3 regions of the Halomonas sp. AOP30-A1-24 genome follow, and region 1 is predicted to be linked to each of the others. Evidence: predicted binding sites of a transcription regulator. Region 1 holds the regulator's gene; each other region holds the start of a gene.
What was found. The regulator FliA, encoded in region 1, starts transcription of late flagellar genes. The targets are predictions, from matches to a motif close to CTAAAGTTNNNNNNNNNNCNGCCGATA.
Positions count from the first base shown of each region.

Region 1 (5,729 bases):
GTTTCCTGCCACCGGTGGTGCATATCCGCGACAACCTGGAACTGCCGCCTAATACCTACGTGCTCTCCATGAAAGGCGCTGAAATAGGTCGCGCCGAAGCGCAGACAGGCAAGTGGCTCGCCATTGACCCGGGGCAGGTCTCTGGGGAACTGCAAGGGACTGCCACTCACGACCCTGCCTTTGGTTTACCCGCGGTTTGGGTCGACACCAATCAGCGTGAGCACGCCCAGGTGTATGGCTATACTGTGGTCGATGCCAGTACCGTTATTGCGACTCACCTTAATCATTTGCTACATCGACATTCACCCGAAATGCTGGGCCGCCAGGAGGTCCAGAAGCTGCTCGACAAGCTGGGCGAAGAGCAGAAATCACTGGTAGAAGAAGTAGTGCCCAAGGCAATTTCTCTGACCATTCTGCAACGTATTTTGCAGAATCTGCTGGAAGAGGATGTGTCTATTCGTGACATGCGCACGATTCTGGACACCCTGGCAGAGCATGCCGGTCAGCAAAAAGATCCTAATGAGCTTACCGCGCTGGTGCGTATTGCATTAGGCCGGGCCATTACGCAGCAGTGGTTTGCCGGACAGGAAACCCTCAATGTGATGGGGCTGGATGCCCAACTGGAGCAGGTACTGATACAGGCGATGAACGGGAATGGCGCGATGGAGCCAGGCTTGGCTGAAACCTTGATGGATCAGGCGCAGCAGGCTCTGGAGCAGCATGAAAGTAGCGGGGAGGCACCGGTATTGGTGGTTCAGCACTCGCTGCGTGGCGTGCTATCACGCTTTTTGCGCCGTCGTTTGCGGCATCTTGTGGTCATGTCACAAGCAGAAATTCCGGATGACCGCACGCTGCGTGTGACCACCACAGTGGGTGGCCGCTAACCATGACCGCAAGCAGCGAACGTGTCAGCTATGTGTACAAACAAAAGGTAAGACATGAGCGTTAGGCGTTTTACGGGAGCAAACAGTCGTGATGTCATGCGCCAGGTGCGTGAAACGCTGGGAGATGATGCGCTAATTTTGGCGAACCGCCGTACTGATGACGGCGTTGAAATCATGGCGATGGCCGATGAGGCTGTCGAGCCTGTCGACGCCGCGTTAGAGGTAACCGCAAGTACGGTAGAACCCGCTACAGCGACGGACCCTCTTCAGGCCATGAGTGAGCGCCTACTGCGTGAAATGCAAGATATGCGCGCGCTTTTAACTAACCAACAGGTAACGAGCCAGCAGGCGCCTCGGCCCGCCGAGTCGGTGCAACAAGCCTCCGATACGCGCGCGCGGCTTTCTCAGTTGTTGACGCGAGTTGGCTTTAGCGCCGAGCTTGGCGATGAAGTACTCGCGGGTCTGCCAGCATCATTGAAAGCGCTTGGCCCTGAAAGTGAGCAACCGCTTGATTGGCTGCGCCAGCAGCTGACAAGCAGGCTTCATGTGTTAAATGACGAGGCCAGTTTTTTTGACCAAACGGGCATCGTCGCCTTGGTCGGTCCTACCGGAATAGGCAAAACCACGACCACCGCAAAGCTTGCGGCGCGCTTTGTGATGCGACATGGCACACGCCCTGTCGCGCTGGTCACCACGGATAGCTTTCGTATCGGCGCCCATGAGCAGCTCAGGATTTACGCACGCCTGTTGGATACCCCCATGTACGCCCTTGATGCTGAGCAGCCGGTCGATGATCTGCTGGGCCGCCTTCACGGCAAGCAGTGGGTCATGATTGATACGGTTGGGATGAGCCAGCGTGACCAGCGTGTTATTGATCAAATTGCTCATTTGCAGGGCGGAAGTTCCACGGTAAGGCTGGTACTGCTGTTGAACGCGGCTAGCCAGCCAGAAACCCTGGAAGAAGTCGTGCTGCGTTATCGTCAGGCCGCGCGGGCGGCAGGCGCTGAGCTTGATGACTGTATTATTACCAAGCAGGATGAAGCCGGCCGACTAGCCCCCGTGCTGGATATTGTTATCCGTCATGGTATGCGCGTGCTGTTTAGCTCTCATGGGCAGCAAGTGCCCGAAGATATGAGCGTGGCGCTGCCGGATGCGCTGATCAACCAGGCGTTGGAAAGCCAGGCGAAAGCAGCGCCGCAGCCTGGCTTCACGGCACCGGCTAGCATGCCTCGCTGGTCGCGAGATGTGCTTGGCCAAGGGCGGAGGCTGTCGCTACTACTGACGCGGCTGCGCCAGCGTTTGGCAGGCTTCGCCACGCTGGAAGCCATGTGGGATGTTAGCGCTTTGCCGAGCGAGCTACAGAGCGCGCAGCTTACTCGTCTGTTGCCGCACGCGTTACCCGCCCCTGGTGTGGTGTGGGCGGCACGCCGTAACGAGCGTGGCTGTGATTGGTCGATGCCGGATATCAGCATGGACGAACGGGGCGCTTGGCATGCCGTCCCCATGCTTCAACATCGCCAACCTGCGGGTTGGCAGGCCAGGCTTGAGACACGAATGGAGGCGGGCGCCACGGTGCATCTATTGCCCGTGCTGCCTCCGGCAGAAACCGTGCAGTGGCTGAATGAGCAACAGCTGACTTGGGTCAGCCTTGTGACATCCGCACAGCGTGTATACTTTCATGGCGAGCGTTCTGCGCTACGCGGACTATTTGAACAAAGCACGCTCAGCCATCATGTCAGCGTGCGGTTTCGTGGCCAGTCCATGCAGTTATGGACCGCTTATGCCGAAGTGCAAAATGAGGCGGGCAGTGTACTGCTTGCGTGGTATGGGGAGGTTCGTGACCCCGAAAGTGCCAAGGTCGTTGCCCGGCGCTACTGGTTGACGCCGGCTCGTTTAGGCGCCGATGTACTTTTCCAACTGGTCATTCAGCTGCAAAGTGAGGGCCTGGCAGCGCTCACCAAACGCGCGTTGCAGCAGTTTAAAGAGGCCGATAGCGGGGACGTGGATCCAGAAGTACGTCTACTGTTAGCCAGCGGCGTCGCGTCAGTGGTCGGGCATTTGGATAACGCGGATGATGATGAGGCGTCCAGTCTGCGTAGCGATCTACTCAGCCTGTTGGGCACGCGCCGAAAACGCCGCGATACGGCCATGCTGGATGCGTTGATGTACGCCTTTATGGCGCGCGACGCCATTCGCCAATTGGGCAGCGTTAGCCGAAAGGTGAATGTATGAGTCAGGATCAGGCGGCGGGCTTGCGCCAATGGGCCGACAGCCAGCGTCAGAAGCAGGCACCCAGCCAGCCTGATGCGCCGTTGGCAAGTGATATGGAGGTGATGAGCGAAGCGCCTGCGCCCGCGCCAGGTGCTGTTTCGCCCACCCCCACGATTGACGAGCAGCCGGTTGCGAAAGCCCCTTCGCGACCTAAAAAGCCCTTGTATATTATTGGTTTGCCAGGGCAGGGCGCGCAGGCTGTCAAACAGGCTCAACATCGCCTGGCTCAATGGTCTGCGCTGGGCCGTCACTGGGCAGGATCACCTGACGATTGGGATATACAGGCGGTTAGCGTTAATGCGCCTGATCTGGCTCAGCTAAGTGCTCGGCATGCGCGTTGGGCGCTCTGGGTTAACAGCGATGCGGACGCATTTGCCGAGATGTACCGGCTACTTCGCCAGGCGCGTGACAATGGCGGGCCTCGCCGATTATTGGCACTGCACGAGCCCTCTTTGTCGCGCCAAGGCTTGTTGGAAAACTTGCGTGAAGCCGCTAGCCACTATTTGGCCATCGATCTTCTGGTGCTGGCGCGCTGATAAGGAAATATTCGACATGTTAAGCAAGCTATTCAAGATGATGGGTGTTTGCGGGTTGATAGGTCTCATCGGTAGCGCTCAGGCGGCGGGCAGCTGGAGCACCTCGGTGCCGGGCGTGATGGTGGCCATGAGTGACCGGGAAACCCGTAGCCAGTCAATGACGCCACCCGATTCTGTACAGGTGCACAATCGTGTGATTGATCGGATACACTGGCAGCTTGAGGCGCCGCCGGGCAGCGCTATCAACGCATGGCTATGCCATCCGGAGCAGTGTGTGGCTCTCTCGGGAGGGCGCGGAACGGTCACCGAGCTGGCGGGAAGGCAGGTAAGTGCTCCTTTGCAGTTTCGTTTTAAGTTACTGCCTGGACAGCGGCCTGTTCGTGTTCAGGGTCTGCAAGTCATTGTGAACTATCAGTAAAAGTTGTATAGCCGCGAGGCAAAAAGATGTACACAGCACAAGGCAGAATCAAGCAAGGCGAGCTATTCACACAATACATGCCACTGGTAAGACGTCATGCCTTAACACTGCAGGTCAGGTTGCCAGCCAGTATTGAACTTGATGATCTTATTCAGGCGGGCACGGTAGGGCTTTTAGAAGCACTGGGCCGTTTTGATGCCGCTCATGGTGCCAGCTTTGCGACGTTTGCCAGCCAGCGTATCCGTGGGGCGATGGTCGATGAACTGCGTACGCGGGATTGGTTGCCACGCAGCGTGCGCCGCGCTGCGCGCGCTGTGGACGACGCGATCCGGCGGCTAGAGCAGCAGCTCGGGCGCTCGCCGGAAGAGAGTGAAATTGCCTTGGCGCTTGAGATGCCGCTGGGTGATTACCAACAGCTGCTCAACGACACCAATAGCGGTCAGCTATTGCCGTTTGAAGAGTTGGTTGCCGATGGTGGTGAGCCGGTAAGTTTTGATGTGAGCAACTTGCCGTTTGAAAAGCTGCTGGATGAGCAGCAGCGCCAAACATTGGTTGCTGCCATTGAGGCGTTGCCAGAGCGCGAGAAACTGCTCATGGCACTTTATTACCAGGAAGAGCTGAATTTAAAAGAAGTGGGCGCCGTGCTGGGCGTGACCGAGTCGCGTGTGTCTCAGTTGCATAGCCAAGCCATTAGCCGTCTGCGTGCCCGGTTGCATGATTCAGCCTAAACAACCGATACGTTAACTCACAATAACCGGCGAGGAGCCGTTGATGAACCCGTCCACGTTGATAGGTATATTCGCCAGTATGCTGCTGCTAGTAAGCGTGCTGTTCTTTACTGCGGAGTCCCCTGAAAGTTTTATCAATCTGCCGGGCCTGGCGATTGTTATAACCGGTACTCTGGCCGCTACTTTTATAAGCTATCCGCTAAAAGAGGTGTTACGCGTTGTACGCTTGGTAGGGCTTGTCTTTCGGCGTGAAAATACCTATATACGCGACGATATCAACGAGCTGGTCGCCATGTCCCGGCTATGGTTTAAAGGCGATGTGCGTGCAGTCGAACAAGAGTTGGAGCATACGCGCAATCCGTTTTTACGTACCGGTATTCAGTTAGTCATTGCCAATACCAAAGAAGATGAGATCTTCGACATGCTGCGTTGGCGGATTGCCCGGCTCAAGGCTCGCGAGCACGCAGAAGCCCAGATTTTTCGCACCATGGCGACCTATGCGCCAGCGTTTGGCATGATTGGCACGCTGGTGGGATTGGTTAATATGCTGGAAGTCATGGATGCCGGTGACCTGGATGTCATTGGCCCCCGTATGGCGGTGGCGCTGCTCACCACCTTCTACGGTATTTTGCTGGCGAATCTGGTGTTTAAACCCATCGCGGTGAAGCTAGAACGACGTACAGAAGAGCGCCTGATTACCATGAACATGGTGCTGGAAGGTATTTCACTGATCACCAAGCGCCGCCTGCCCTCTTTTATTGAGGAAACGCTCAATTCATTTATCGCCAACTATAACGATGAGATTCGCGATGCCACTATAAAGCCCCGGCCTGATACACCAAGCGCGACGGCAAAGGGCTAAGGCGATGCTGGATAACAATACGCGCCATGC
Region 1 is NZ_JBQSXL010000001.1:189,362-195,090, reverse strand. It holds gene flhA (flagellar biosynthesis protein FlhA) at 1-884, shown strand, start outside; gene flhF (flagellar biosynthesis protein FlhF) at 939-3,116, shown strand; gene ACT3TJ_RS00935 (hypothetical protein) at 3,113-3,691, shown strand; gene ACT3TJ_RS00930 (flagellar protein FlhE) at 3,708-4,109, shown strand; gene ACT3TJ_RS00925 (RNA polymerase sigma factor FliA) at 4,136-4,837, shown strand; gene ACT3TJ_RS00920 (motility protein A) at 4,881-5,699, shown strand; gene ACT3TJ_RS00915 (OmpA/MotB family protein) at 5,704-5,729, shown strand, end outside.

Region 2 (5,729 bases), on a different contig from region 1:
AATGGTCATAGAAGCAGGCAACGTAGTGCATCAGCCGAATGGGCATTGTGCGGTCGACCCGGGATTGAAACTCAAGTAACAGGTAGAGGTAGACCTCCTGGATAGCCCCTTGCCAGTTCACCTGCACCGACCAGACCAGATCTTCAAACTTCTCTTCAAAAAGCGGTGTGATGTAATTGCCACTATGGAGTTTTAATGTGCTGAAATCCATCAGCTCAGAGATTTCTGGCGGGGCAAAGCCTTCAAGCAGTTGTTGAACAAATTCAGGGTAGCTGAAAAGTTCTTTATAGCCAGTGTCGTAGTGATTTGCCATGGGCCCTCCTGCGCAGTACCGGGGATGTTAGCACGGCCGCGCAAGGGCGATCACTTTTGAGGCCTGGCAAGACAGGTTGTAGAAGCTGAGTTACTCGGCGATGGCGGCGCTAGCCGCCCTTGCTCAACCACGCTCATAACAAACGCGCCTTACTGAGTAAATAGCGCTTCCAGGCTATCAGCGACAAGCACTTGCTCCGACCAAACGGCTAGCTGCTCAGGCGTTGCTTTTTGCAGCTGTTCATCCACCCAATTGGGTAATTGGCCAAATCTAAAGACAAGCAGATTCCTAAAAATTTTTCGCTTTGTCTCTTGATAACCTTCCTCATAGCCCTCTTGATACGCTTTCAGGCGCTCTTTTCTCAAGAGATTTTCCAGGTTTTCTGCCAGCATGTCTTTGTCCTCCACCAGACTGGTGAGCGTTTCAAGATTAACGCCTGCGCCAAGCCGCTGCAGGTGGCGCTTCACCCAGCGCGTAATGATTGGGTCAATGCGCGGTTTTCGAAGCGGAGCCAGTGGTTTTGTGGGAGCTGAGTTTACTCGGCGATGGCGGCGTTAGTCGCCCTTACCCCGGCAGCGCGGGGCGCTGCTTTGCGGGTGCGCTTCGCTTACCGCGCACTACATTTGTGCCGTTGGCCTATAGGGTGTGCTGTGTTAGCCACCCCCCGGCAGCGCGGGGCGCTGCTTTGCGGGTGATTTCTCACAATGAGCGGGGCAGCGGTTTTGTGGGAGCTGAGTTCACTCGGCGATGGCGGCGATAGCTGCCCTTGCTCCGGCAGTGCTATGCACTGCATTGCGGGTGCGCTTCGCTTACCGCGCACTACATTTGTGCAGCTAGCCGCCCTTACTCCAGCAGCGCTATGGGGCTGCTTCATTCGCTCCTACAAGGCTGAATGGGATTACTACTAGCGGCCTAGCTGGGCATCCAGCGCATCAAACTGCTGGGTCAGGTACGAACTCATGCTGTTCATCTCTGCCACCATAACGTCCAGCTGGCTGAACTGGGCGCGATAGCGGGCAATCGTTGCATCGATGCTTTTTTCCATGCGCGCATAGCGTTCATCCAGGCTTTTTACGTTGCTCTCAGCACCTGTAACGGCACCTGTGAGTACTCCGTTGCTACTGGTCATTTGCTCAATGGAGCTGTTTAACTTGCCGGCTAAACCACCGTCTTTATTATCGCCGGCAAAAAACGCGCTTAGCGCCTGCGGGTCATTGGCGATTAGGTTATCGAGCTTTTCATCATCAACTTCCAGCTTACCGCTAAGAGTAGTGCCAGCCTCTAAGGTAATGCCCAGTTGGCTCAGCGTAGAAAACTCGCCGCCTTCAACACCTCCGGTGAGCACGCTACGCAGGCGGGACTCAATCGTACGAACGGCACGATCACCCAGTAGCTCTCCAGCTGCTCCACTTTCAGCGTTGAAGCTAGTAAGCTCGTTAGTTGTATCTTTTAAATCGTTATACGCGTCGACAAAACCGTTGATCGCTTCACGCTGCTTTAGGGTATCGCGCTCAATGTTGACCGTGCTGGTCGCTTTTTCACCTTCGGCAATGCTTAGCTCATTCAGGTTAAGCGTTACCCCTTGAATAGCGCCTTCCACCTGGTTGCTGGCACTGGTAATCGCGATGCCGTTCACCGTTAAAGAAGCATTTTGCCCCTGCTGCTTGGCGCCAGCTTCTTCCGCTTCACCGAATGGGCCTTGGCCTTCTCCACCTACAAATTCAAAGCTATCAATGGATGCATCTGCACCCGTGGCTTTGGAACTGAGTGCCAAGCGGTAGCCATCGCCGTCATTAATAATCGTGGCGTTAACACCGGCGTCTTTATTGGCGTTAATTGCATCACGAATATCGTTTAGTGAGCTGTTGGCATCAAGCTCGATATCGACCGGCTCGCTCTCACTACCTACAAAATTTAGCCTGATAGCGGTCGCACCGTTTAGCTCCAATGGATCTGAGGTTTCCTCTATCTCAGTAATACTCTCAGAGGCAAGCGAGCCGTATGTCGCGACCTGGCTGACTTCTACCTGGTAACTGCCCGGCAATGCACTCGCCGAGGAAGTGGCTGTAATATCATCGCCACGCACATTGGCGGAAAGGCTTTGATAAAGCTTTGGGTCGTTAATCTTGGCCACCGCATCGTTAAATGCGTTGAGCGACGTTTGCAACTGCCCGTAAGCGGAAATTTTGGCTTCTTGATCGGCTTTTTGCTGCGTAATCGGCTCAAGCTTACCGCGCTCGGCATCTTGAAGCTGATCCAGCAAACCGGTGAGATCTAACCCTGAACCAACACCAAGGGAGGTAATTGTTGCCATCAGTACAGTCCTCGCAGACAAAAAACATGAATTCTATAAATACTATCGGCTGAAAAGGAATTAACTTTAGCCCCTGTGCGCTCGTATTTGATAACCCTAGCTGAGCTACTGGATAGCGCCTGCCCACCTCCCAAACCACACGCTTGTGCTCTCAAACCTCACGGCACATTACGTATTGCTTATACAAGTATTGGCTGGCTACCATCATTTGTATTTCCAGCCGTTCTAGTTGCAATAACTGGGAACTCGAAAGAGCTTGATAACACTGCCCACCTGATACGTCCTTTACCTCTTCTGAAAATGCTGTGCTGGAAAAAATCACTCTTTCGTCCTCTTTACGTATGCGGAAAAGAGTATTCCTTGTTTTTGTTTCACTTTTTGTACTCGTCAGCGTTTTTTTAGATGCTTCAGGTTCTCTTGTAACGTTTAAAGACATTTTATTCATATCCAGCACGCCCCTCTTTATCGCTACATCATTCACTATTTTGCGGCTATCAACGGTGCCGTACAGCTATTACTGCTTTTTTTATCGGTTAAAATCAATCATCCCTCTGTGGCGGCAGCCTGCTACCAACCACCTTTAAAGCAAACGTTTGAACTATTAAAACGCCGCCACTTAAAACGATCCTTGATAAAAAACATGAGCTTAACTGATTAATATCAGACATTTTCCGTGTTAATTTTTTATTTAACAAAAATTAACAACATACCCATTTTAGACAAAATATCTTATATAGTAACGATATACTGCATCGCTTACTTATCACCCAAGCGCGTCACAAAAACATTATCTATTTGATTTTTAATAGAAAAAATATTACTAATAATTGTAAAACGCCTCCCCATCAGAAAAAAAGCATATCCACACCATACTTTGGCTTTTAGTATGCCTGCTTAATCCGTCGCGTTTGTGAAGTTTTGTTTTTTTCTGCAACATTATTAATCGGCCTCTTCGGCCTCAGCCTTGGGCTAACGATAGTTGCAATGCTCCAAAATGGGTATCTTCAGCGCTCAACCTGGCCTTTGCTGCTATAAGCAATAGAACTCGCTTTGCGATACCGGTGACGGCTTTGCGCAGCTACGTTAAGACCTATAGCCACTGGGTTATGGCAGTGATGTGGCGATAGTCGCTATATGAAATGTTTGTTTGAAGAGTGAGGTTAATAACGCTTATGTCGTGCTTACCGCGTCACTTTTGCCACCAGATTGCTTAGGCGGGTGCGTAAAAAGCCCGCAGGGGAAATCTGCGGGCGTGCTGGCGGTCGCTGGCGTTAGCGCAGGCCGAGCAGTGAAAGGATAAACAGCACAACGACGATTAGGCCTACGATATAGATAATATTACGCATGTTGGCACTCCTTGCTGGTTTGCGTTTTGGTTGAAATCAAAGGGTTGCTTACGCCCAGTAACGATTAAAGCCTAGCAGGCTTTTCAACTTTTTGCGTAATGCCCTGCCTTTCCCTACCAGAAGGCAGAAGGTGGCTGGGTTTGCGTGGCCGCATGGCTAGCGTTATCCGAGACGCTGGCGGTTCTCGTCGAATGCTCGCTGAATCACTTTCTGCTGCTGGGTATCGATTTCTAATTCATAGCAAAGGGACGACCATTCGGATAGAGCATCAAGGGCTTGTTCAATATAGAGATCCGGGGTTAAGTACCTGAAGGGAGCACAAACCTGTTTGAGCTTTTTACGCGTAGCCAAACCTGTCCCACTGAAAGACGTTGTATGCTCATCTGCATAGCCCCGAACAGGGGCGTAAGTTAGGTCATAAATTAAAGCCCTCCGCCACCCACTGAGGGTCATAAGCAAAGTAGGTGCCCTGTCGGCTAGCGACCAGCTCCCCCACACGGTTACCTGCTAACAGCACCTCTACGGTGTTGATACGCTTCATTTTCGCCCCCGAACACGCCCTGCTTGCTTGATCTCTTCAAGTGATATGGGATGCTCATATGTGAATAGCTCGGCAATTTGGCGTGTGGCGCCCAGCGCCGTGGCAATGAGCACCAAGATATCGAGGGTTATTTGCCCACTGGATTCGAACCGTTTAATGGTGGACTCGGAAACACCCGTCATCTGCGCCAAGGTTTTACGGGAGAGGTTCTTCGCCAATCGTGCTTCTCGTGCATTGGCACCGACCTGCTGAGACAATTCGCCAGGAGCAAGTAAGGAGTGAGTAAGGGCCATAAAAAAAAACCTCTAAATAATGGCTTATTTATAACCCATTATAGACTAAAAATGATTTTAAAAGGTCAAATATAACCTTTAATAGCTATTCGTTTAACTTTATATCTAGAGAGTGCTATCGCGCTTTAATTTTAACGTCTGTGTATGGTGGAACCTCTCTCACTTCTAAACCTCGAACCTTTGCCACTTATACCGAAGGTGTTGTGATGCGCGCCACTGCTTTGCTTGTTTCATTAGCTGTTACTTCATTGTTACCCACCGCCTATGCAGCCGCTAATGAACCTTCTGCGCATGCACTCCAGGCGCTGGATCAGCAAACCCGCCAATTAAACCGCCTTCACAGCGTTGTGGTCGCTTACGACGGCGAGATTATCCGCGAACTCCACCAGGGTGGCCCCGGCGTTGCGCAGCCTGCCAATATCAAATCACTTTCCAAAACGGTGCTGGCGGCGATAACAGGCGCAGCTATTGAAGAGGGCATTATTGAATCCACAGAGCAGCGATTGGTAATGCTCTTGGATGAGCCATTGCCAGCCGGGCTGGACCCGCGCGTGGAAGACATTACCGTAGGGCATTTGCTGGCTCAGCAGGCGGGGCTTGAGCGTACATCCGGCGGTAACTACAGCGCTTGGGTGGCAAGCTCAAACTGGGTTAATGATGCCCTTACTCGCCCATTTGTCGATGAACCCGGAGGGCGGATGCTGTACTCCACCGGCACTAGCCACCTGCTTTCAGCAGCACTTACCCAGGCAAGCGGTGAAACTACGCATGTGCTCGCGCAACGCCTGCTGGGGGAGCCGCTTAATATTTCGATTCCCGCATGGCCGCGTGACCCGCAAGGCATTTATTTTGGCGGCAACAACATGCAACTTTCGCCACACGCGTTGATTGAGGTGGGTGAGCTTTATCGTAACGACGGCGC
Region 2 is NZ_JBQSXL010000032.1:21,524-27,252, reverse strand. It holds gene ACT3TJ_RS15575 (Rpn family recombination-promoting nuclease/putative transposase) at 1-313, opposite strand, end outside; gene ACT3TJ_RS15570 (hypothetical protein) at 463-780, opposite strand; gene fliD (flagellar filament capping protein FliD) at 1,218-2,627, opposite strand; gene ACT3TJ_RS15560 (hypothetical protein) at 2,779-3,072, opposite strand; gene ACT3TJ_RS15555 (HipA N-terminal domain-containing protein) at 4,389-4,514, opposite strand; gene ACT3TJ_RS15550 (helix-turn-helix domain-containing protein) at 4,511-4,807, opposite strand; gene ACT3TJ_RS15545 (serine hydrolase domain-containing protein) at 5,014-5,729, shown strand, end outside.
Region 2: the regulator FliA is predicted to act here: its motif matches at 2,671-2,697, upstream of fliD (flagellar filament capping protein FliD).

Region 3 (5,729 bases), on a different contig from region 1:
ACCCGACGCACCCTGGAACGTCGATTAAAACGTGAAGTCGGTGTCTCGCCAGGCGCGTTGGTGACGTATGCTCGCCTCAACCGAGCGCGACGGTGCTTACTTGAAGCTGACCGGCCGCTATCAGAAATAGCGCTCCACTGTGGCTACTATGATCAGCCACACTTTACCCACGCCTTCCAATCTTTTACCAACGAAACACCCGCCTCTTACCGCCAGCGCAAGTTGTCGCAAATTTACAAGGCGTAGTACGCACACCTTTATAAGCTGAGACCTCACCAATCAACGAGGTCACTGCCATGTCTCAGCGTATTTCTCGACAAGCCGTTTACAAGCTAACCCCTCGCCTTGCTAAACATTTGGTGCCTCTGGGCGAAGTAGCGGCTAATAGCGCGGTAACGCCTGCCATCATCCACCTCGTTAAGCTACGCGTTTCCCAAATCAACCAGTGCTGCTTCTGCCAGCATATGCATACTCAGGAAGCCCGAGACGACGGCGAGCATCAGGTAAGACTGGATGTACTGCCTGCCTGGCGGGAAGCCCCCTGCTTCAATAAACAGGAACGTGCAGCCCTTGAGTGGGCCGAAGCGCTTACCTTAATCAGCCAACAGTCTGTTAGCGACAGCGTCTACCAGAATGCTCTGGCTGCCTTTGGCGAACAGGACCTTCTTGAGCTAACCACGGTGATTCTAGCCATTAATAGTTGGAACCGGGTGGCGGTAAGTATGCAGTTTGCGCCTGACATCTCGCTATAAACCGAAAAAGACATCGCAAGCCTGTGCGACGGCCTGCGATGTCTTGATCAAAATTCCCTTCCGCACGGCTGGCTTCTAAAAGCCACTCCACTCGTTTACTATGCGCCACCCTCACTCCCAAGCTACCCAGGCCGCCATGTCCTTTAACGCACTCTATACCGACCTTTCTGGCTATTACGATGTGATGTGCGAAGACATCGACTACCGGGCGCAAAGCAACGCCGTGCAAAGGCTTCACCAAATTTTTGGTAACGGTGGCAACCTTCACCTCGATGTCGCGTGTGGTACCGGGCCTCATGTTCGCCATTTTATTGATAATGGCTATGTGAGCAGCGGGCTGGATATTAACCAGCCCATGCTGGATATTGCTGCCACACGTTGCCCTGAGGCCCAGTTTACGTGTCAGGACATGGGCAACTTCCAGGTAAGCGACCCGCAGGATTTGATTACCTGTTTTTTATATTCGATTCACTACAGCGACGGAATTGAAAAGCTCAAAGCGTGTATTGAAAGTGCGCACAGCGCCTTAATGAGTGGCGGGGTTTTCTGCTTCAACGCAGTCGATAAAGATAAAATCGATAACAATCTGTTTGTGAGCCACACCGTTAAAAAAGCCGACGATGCCTTCACGTTTCGTTCCGGGTGGCATTACAGCGGTAGCGGTGAAAAACAGGCCCTCAAACTTAGTATTGCAAAAACCAACGCGTGCGATACCCAAGTATGGAACGATGAGCACCCCATGGTCGCGGTTAGTTTTGCTGAGCTAATTACGCTGCTTGAGCCCTACTTTGAAGTGCATGTATTCGAGCACAACTTTGAAGCTATCACGCCGTGGAACACCACTTCGGGGAACGCCATTTTTGCCTGCGTGAAGATTCACCCCCCCACGGTTGTAGCAACGGGGCAATCCACTTGTTGCTGATCAGTTCACATAGTACCCACTTACTTTCCAAACGCCGTCTTCAAAGTGCGGCGTAATGGTTTCGGTAATATCAGACTTGTTGGCAAAACGCGTTTGGTAGATGAACTTTTTGTAATCATTTTTGGGAGCGCCGGGCATAGAGGTTTGCGTGATGACGCGTGTGCGGCGTCTTGCCTCCACCGACCCGAAGTCACGGCGCGCTGCGCTAATGATCCGCTCTAGCATACTGGGCGAAAGCGGACTCTTAAGAAGCGGTGATGACTCCTCCCAAGCCAGCTCATACTCGCCACTATCGATTGCATCAAGCCATGCCAGCGCCGCGGCCTCAGCCGCATCGGTGTTCGCTTGAGCATACGGTGCCAGCAGTAGCAGGGCTGTAATGAAACAGATCACGATTTTTGGCATGGATAACTCTAGGCAGCGATCAGTAAATAGGTGTGCTTAATTTAATATCGGTACCAGCCGCCATTACTTTAGTATTAATCACAATAATCGAACAAGCTAACCGCAGTTTTTTCTATCCCTTGGCTTTATTAAGTAAGAGAAAGCCCCCTGCGCTAACCGCGACACAGGGGGCTATTTCATGCGCTAACTAGCAAAAAAATGCCCTTAACGCACCTTACAGGCCAGCAAACTCAAAGGGCTCGGCGTCCTCAAACGCGTTGACCGTATTGCCTGCATAAACACTGTTATTCTTGAGGCTCAGTTTGCGAACAGGCACGCCCTCAGTAAAGTCGGCATCCTTCATATCCACCCAAAACGTGTTAGGCGTAAGTGCCGTCTCGAAATAATAAACAAGGTGTTTCTGATCAGATACCGCTCTCCACCTGGTGGAAGAAATATTCGGCTCCTCTTCTGATGAGATGCCGAAAGGAACAGACGCATTGCGAATCACGCTAAATGCACTGCCAACAGCGACTCTTGTATCGCTCGTTTTAGGGATGGCATCCATGTAGAACGACGCTCTGACAAATCGATCTGCGGCACGGTTTGTGCCAGGCAGCATGACCAAACCACCGATCTGTCTCCAGTAGTCATCCAGCGTCAGTTGCTGCTCGAAGGTGGGCGAGTTTGTCACCACATTGTATGACGTATCGTGATGAATAGTGAGTTTACCGCCGATATACTCAAATATTGCGCTATCACCCTTGGCATCTGAAATTGACAAGTGAAGCGTAGCAAATCGAGTGGTGCCCGGTATTTCAGCAGAGACGACCACAAAGGGCTCATCGCGCAGCGCCTCCACCGCCTCATCAACGGTCGCAAAATTATCCAAAACATACTGGACCCAGGCAGCCACGGAAAGCCCCTCGTCATCCGGCCCAAATTCAGGATACTCTGCCTCAGCAAGCCATAGCAGGTTAGCCACCAAGCCTTTTTCGTTCATGCCATCAGTGCTTGAGATATCAAACGCGCTGGTAACGACACTTCCATACTGGGATGTCCAAGTAACGGAGTTGGGTCCAGCCGCACCATCGCGCTCCATTCCCTTTGGAAACAGCCATAGGTTCGGATGTATTTCGTCCCTCCAATCCATGGAGCGCGCCGTGATAATCATGTCATCAGGGCCCTGATATACCGCGCGCGTGCATGCATCCGCTGTGATGGCCACGAACAAGGCACACATGCTTGCCGCTAGCGTTAATTTTTTTTTGATTCCCATGGTGGTTTCCTTTTATTTACAAACGTTATAGAGCCTGCCAGAGATAATTGGCGGCTAACCAGAAAAGCGCCAACCCCTTTTTTATAAAAAGAATAGCGGCATGGAATCCCCAGCCCATGCCCATATTTAAATTATCAAACCCACTTCACCTTAGGCATAAATTTAGCTTTGGTCACGCACCTTATTGCACAAAATCCGAACTAGTATTTAAACTCAGATGATTGTTCTATTTTTCATCATGTTTTGTCACTACTCACAATCAGGAGTCAGTAATGTTCCGATGTGTAAGGTTATGGACAGGCAGTAACCATCAATCGTGTTTTGAAGAAGGATGGATTGATCTTCCCAAAGGTGAGCGCCATGACTTGCTCAGTGATGTCATCGAAACGACCAGCATCTCCTTTCGCGAAACAAGCGAAGGCGGCAGCTTTAGCTGGCATGACGCTCCTAACCGTCAATTCGTCTTAACGCTTAGCGGCACACTCACTTTCGAGACGCGCACGGGCGACTCATTCACGCTGCACCCCGGCGACATTTTATTGGCGGAAGACACCACAGGTGGCGGCCACCGCTGGCATCTAATCGATAACCAGCCCTGGCGACGCGTGTATGCCATAGTGCCGCAGGATATTGACCTTCCCTTTATCAGCGCATCAAGCAAGTGCTGAGTTCCTAAGCGGAGAACGTTCATGCCTACATCAGCACAGATTCCCGAGCGGGCAGATATTGTAATGGTCGGCGCGGGCATCATGAGCGCCACGCTCGCAACTCTTCTCAAAGAGCTAGAACCTTCACTCAAGATTGTGGTGCTGGAAACACTGAAAGATTGCGCCCAGGAAAGCTCCAATGGTTGGAATAACGCAGGTACCGGGCATGCCGCCAACTGCGAAATGAACTACACCCCTGCTCGCTCAGACGGCACGGTTGATATCAGCAAGGCGCTGGAGGTCAACACAGAGTTCGATATTTCACGCCAACTCTGGACCTATCTGGTCAAGAAAGGGGCCATTCCCAACCCACAGGCATTTATTAATCCCTGCCCGCACATGAGCTTTGTCTGGGGCGAGGATAACGTCAACTATCTACGCCAGCGCTTTAAACAGATGTCATCGCACCACTGCTATCACGGCATGGAATATAGCGAAGACCCCGCGCAGATTGAGCAGTGGACCCCGCTCATCATGGAAGGACGCAGCGATGGCGAGCCCGTCGCGGCGACGCGTATCGTATCAGGGTCTGATGTCGACTATGGCGCGCTTACCCACCTGCTGTTCGACCATTTGTCGCAGCAATCCGGGTTTGAAATTCACTACTTAAAGCACGTACAGGATATTACTCGACAAAACGACAACCGCTGGTGCGTGAAAATGCACGACACGCACAGCAAGCACCATGAAAGCATTCAGGCTGGGTTTGTTTTCATCGGCGCGGGTGGCGGCGCTATCGAACTGCTGCAAAAGTCTGGCATTCCTGAAGGGCACGGCTACGGCGGCTTCCCCGTCAGTGGTATTTGGCTACGCTGCGATATAGACAGCATTAGTGAACGTCACCACGCCAAGGTGTACGGCAAGGCGGCCCATGGCTCGCCTCCGATGTCAGTTCCCCACCTGGATACGCGCATTATTGGTGATAAAAAATCGCTGCTGTTCGGCCCTTACGCCGGTTTTTCATCGCGCTTTCTCAAGCAAGGTTCTCTAACGGACATGTTCCGTTCGGTACACCTGGATAATGTGATGCCCATGCTTGATGTTGCAAAGGATAACTGGCAACTAACGGAGTATCTGGTCTCCCAGGTACTGCAAAGCAAGAGCCACCAATTTGAGATGCTGCGCCAATACTACCCAATGGCACGCCATCACGACTGGACCCACGCCGTGGCGGGTCAGCGCGTGCAAATCATTAAACCCAGCCATGAAAAAGCCGGTGTGTTGGAGTTTGGCACCGAGCTAATCGCCTCATCCAATCACTCCCTCGCCGCGTTACTAGGCGCTTCTCCTGGCGCATCAACGGCGGCCTTTATCGCGCTAGAGGTATTGGAGAAATGCTTTGCCGACAAGCTAACTGCTGATGGCTGGCTCCCCCAACTCAAGACGATCATTCCCACCTACGGCATCGACCTTAAAACGGATAAAGAGGCCTGCTACGACACGCGCAAGCAAACAGCCGCAACGTTAAACCTGGACTTTGTTTGAGGTCTCTCATGTCTATCAAAAACGTATCTGATTTAGTGATCGAAACGCTGGTGGAAAGTGGTGTTGAGCGGATCTACGGCGTTGTCGGCGACAGCCTGAATGGACTAACCGAGGCCATACGCGAGCGGCCCGGCATCGAATGGGTGGGCCTACGCCATGAGGAAGTTGCCGCATTCGCCGCCAGCGGCGAATCACAACTA
Region 3 is NZ_JBQSXL010000018.1:71,744-77,472, forward strand. It holds gene ACT3TJ_RS11625 (helix-turn-helix transcriptional regulator) at 1-246, shown strand, start outside; gene ACT3TJ_RS11630 (carboxymuconolactone decarboxylase family protein) at 297-752, shown strand; gene ACT3TJ_RS11635 (class I SAM-dependent DNA methyltransferase) at 889-1,674, shown strand; gene ACT3TJ_RS11640 (DUF4019 domain-containing protein) at 1,675-2,079, opposite strand; gene ACT3TJ_RS11645 (linear amide C-N hydrolase) at 2,294-3,337, opposite strand; gene ACT3TJ_RS11650 (hypothetical protein) at 3,610-4,005, shown strand; gene mqo (malate dehydrogenase (quinone)) at 4,027-5,529, shown strand; gene poxB (ubiquinone-dependent pyruvate dehydrogenase) at 5,538-5,729, shown strand, end outside.
Region 3: the regulator FliA is predicted to act here: its motif matches at 2,125-2,151, upstream of ACT3TJ_RS11640 (DUF4019 domain-containing protein).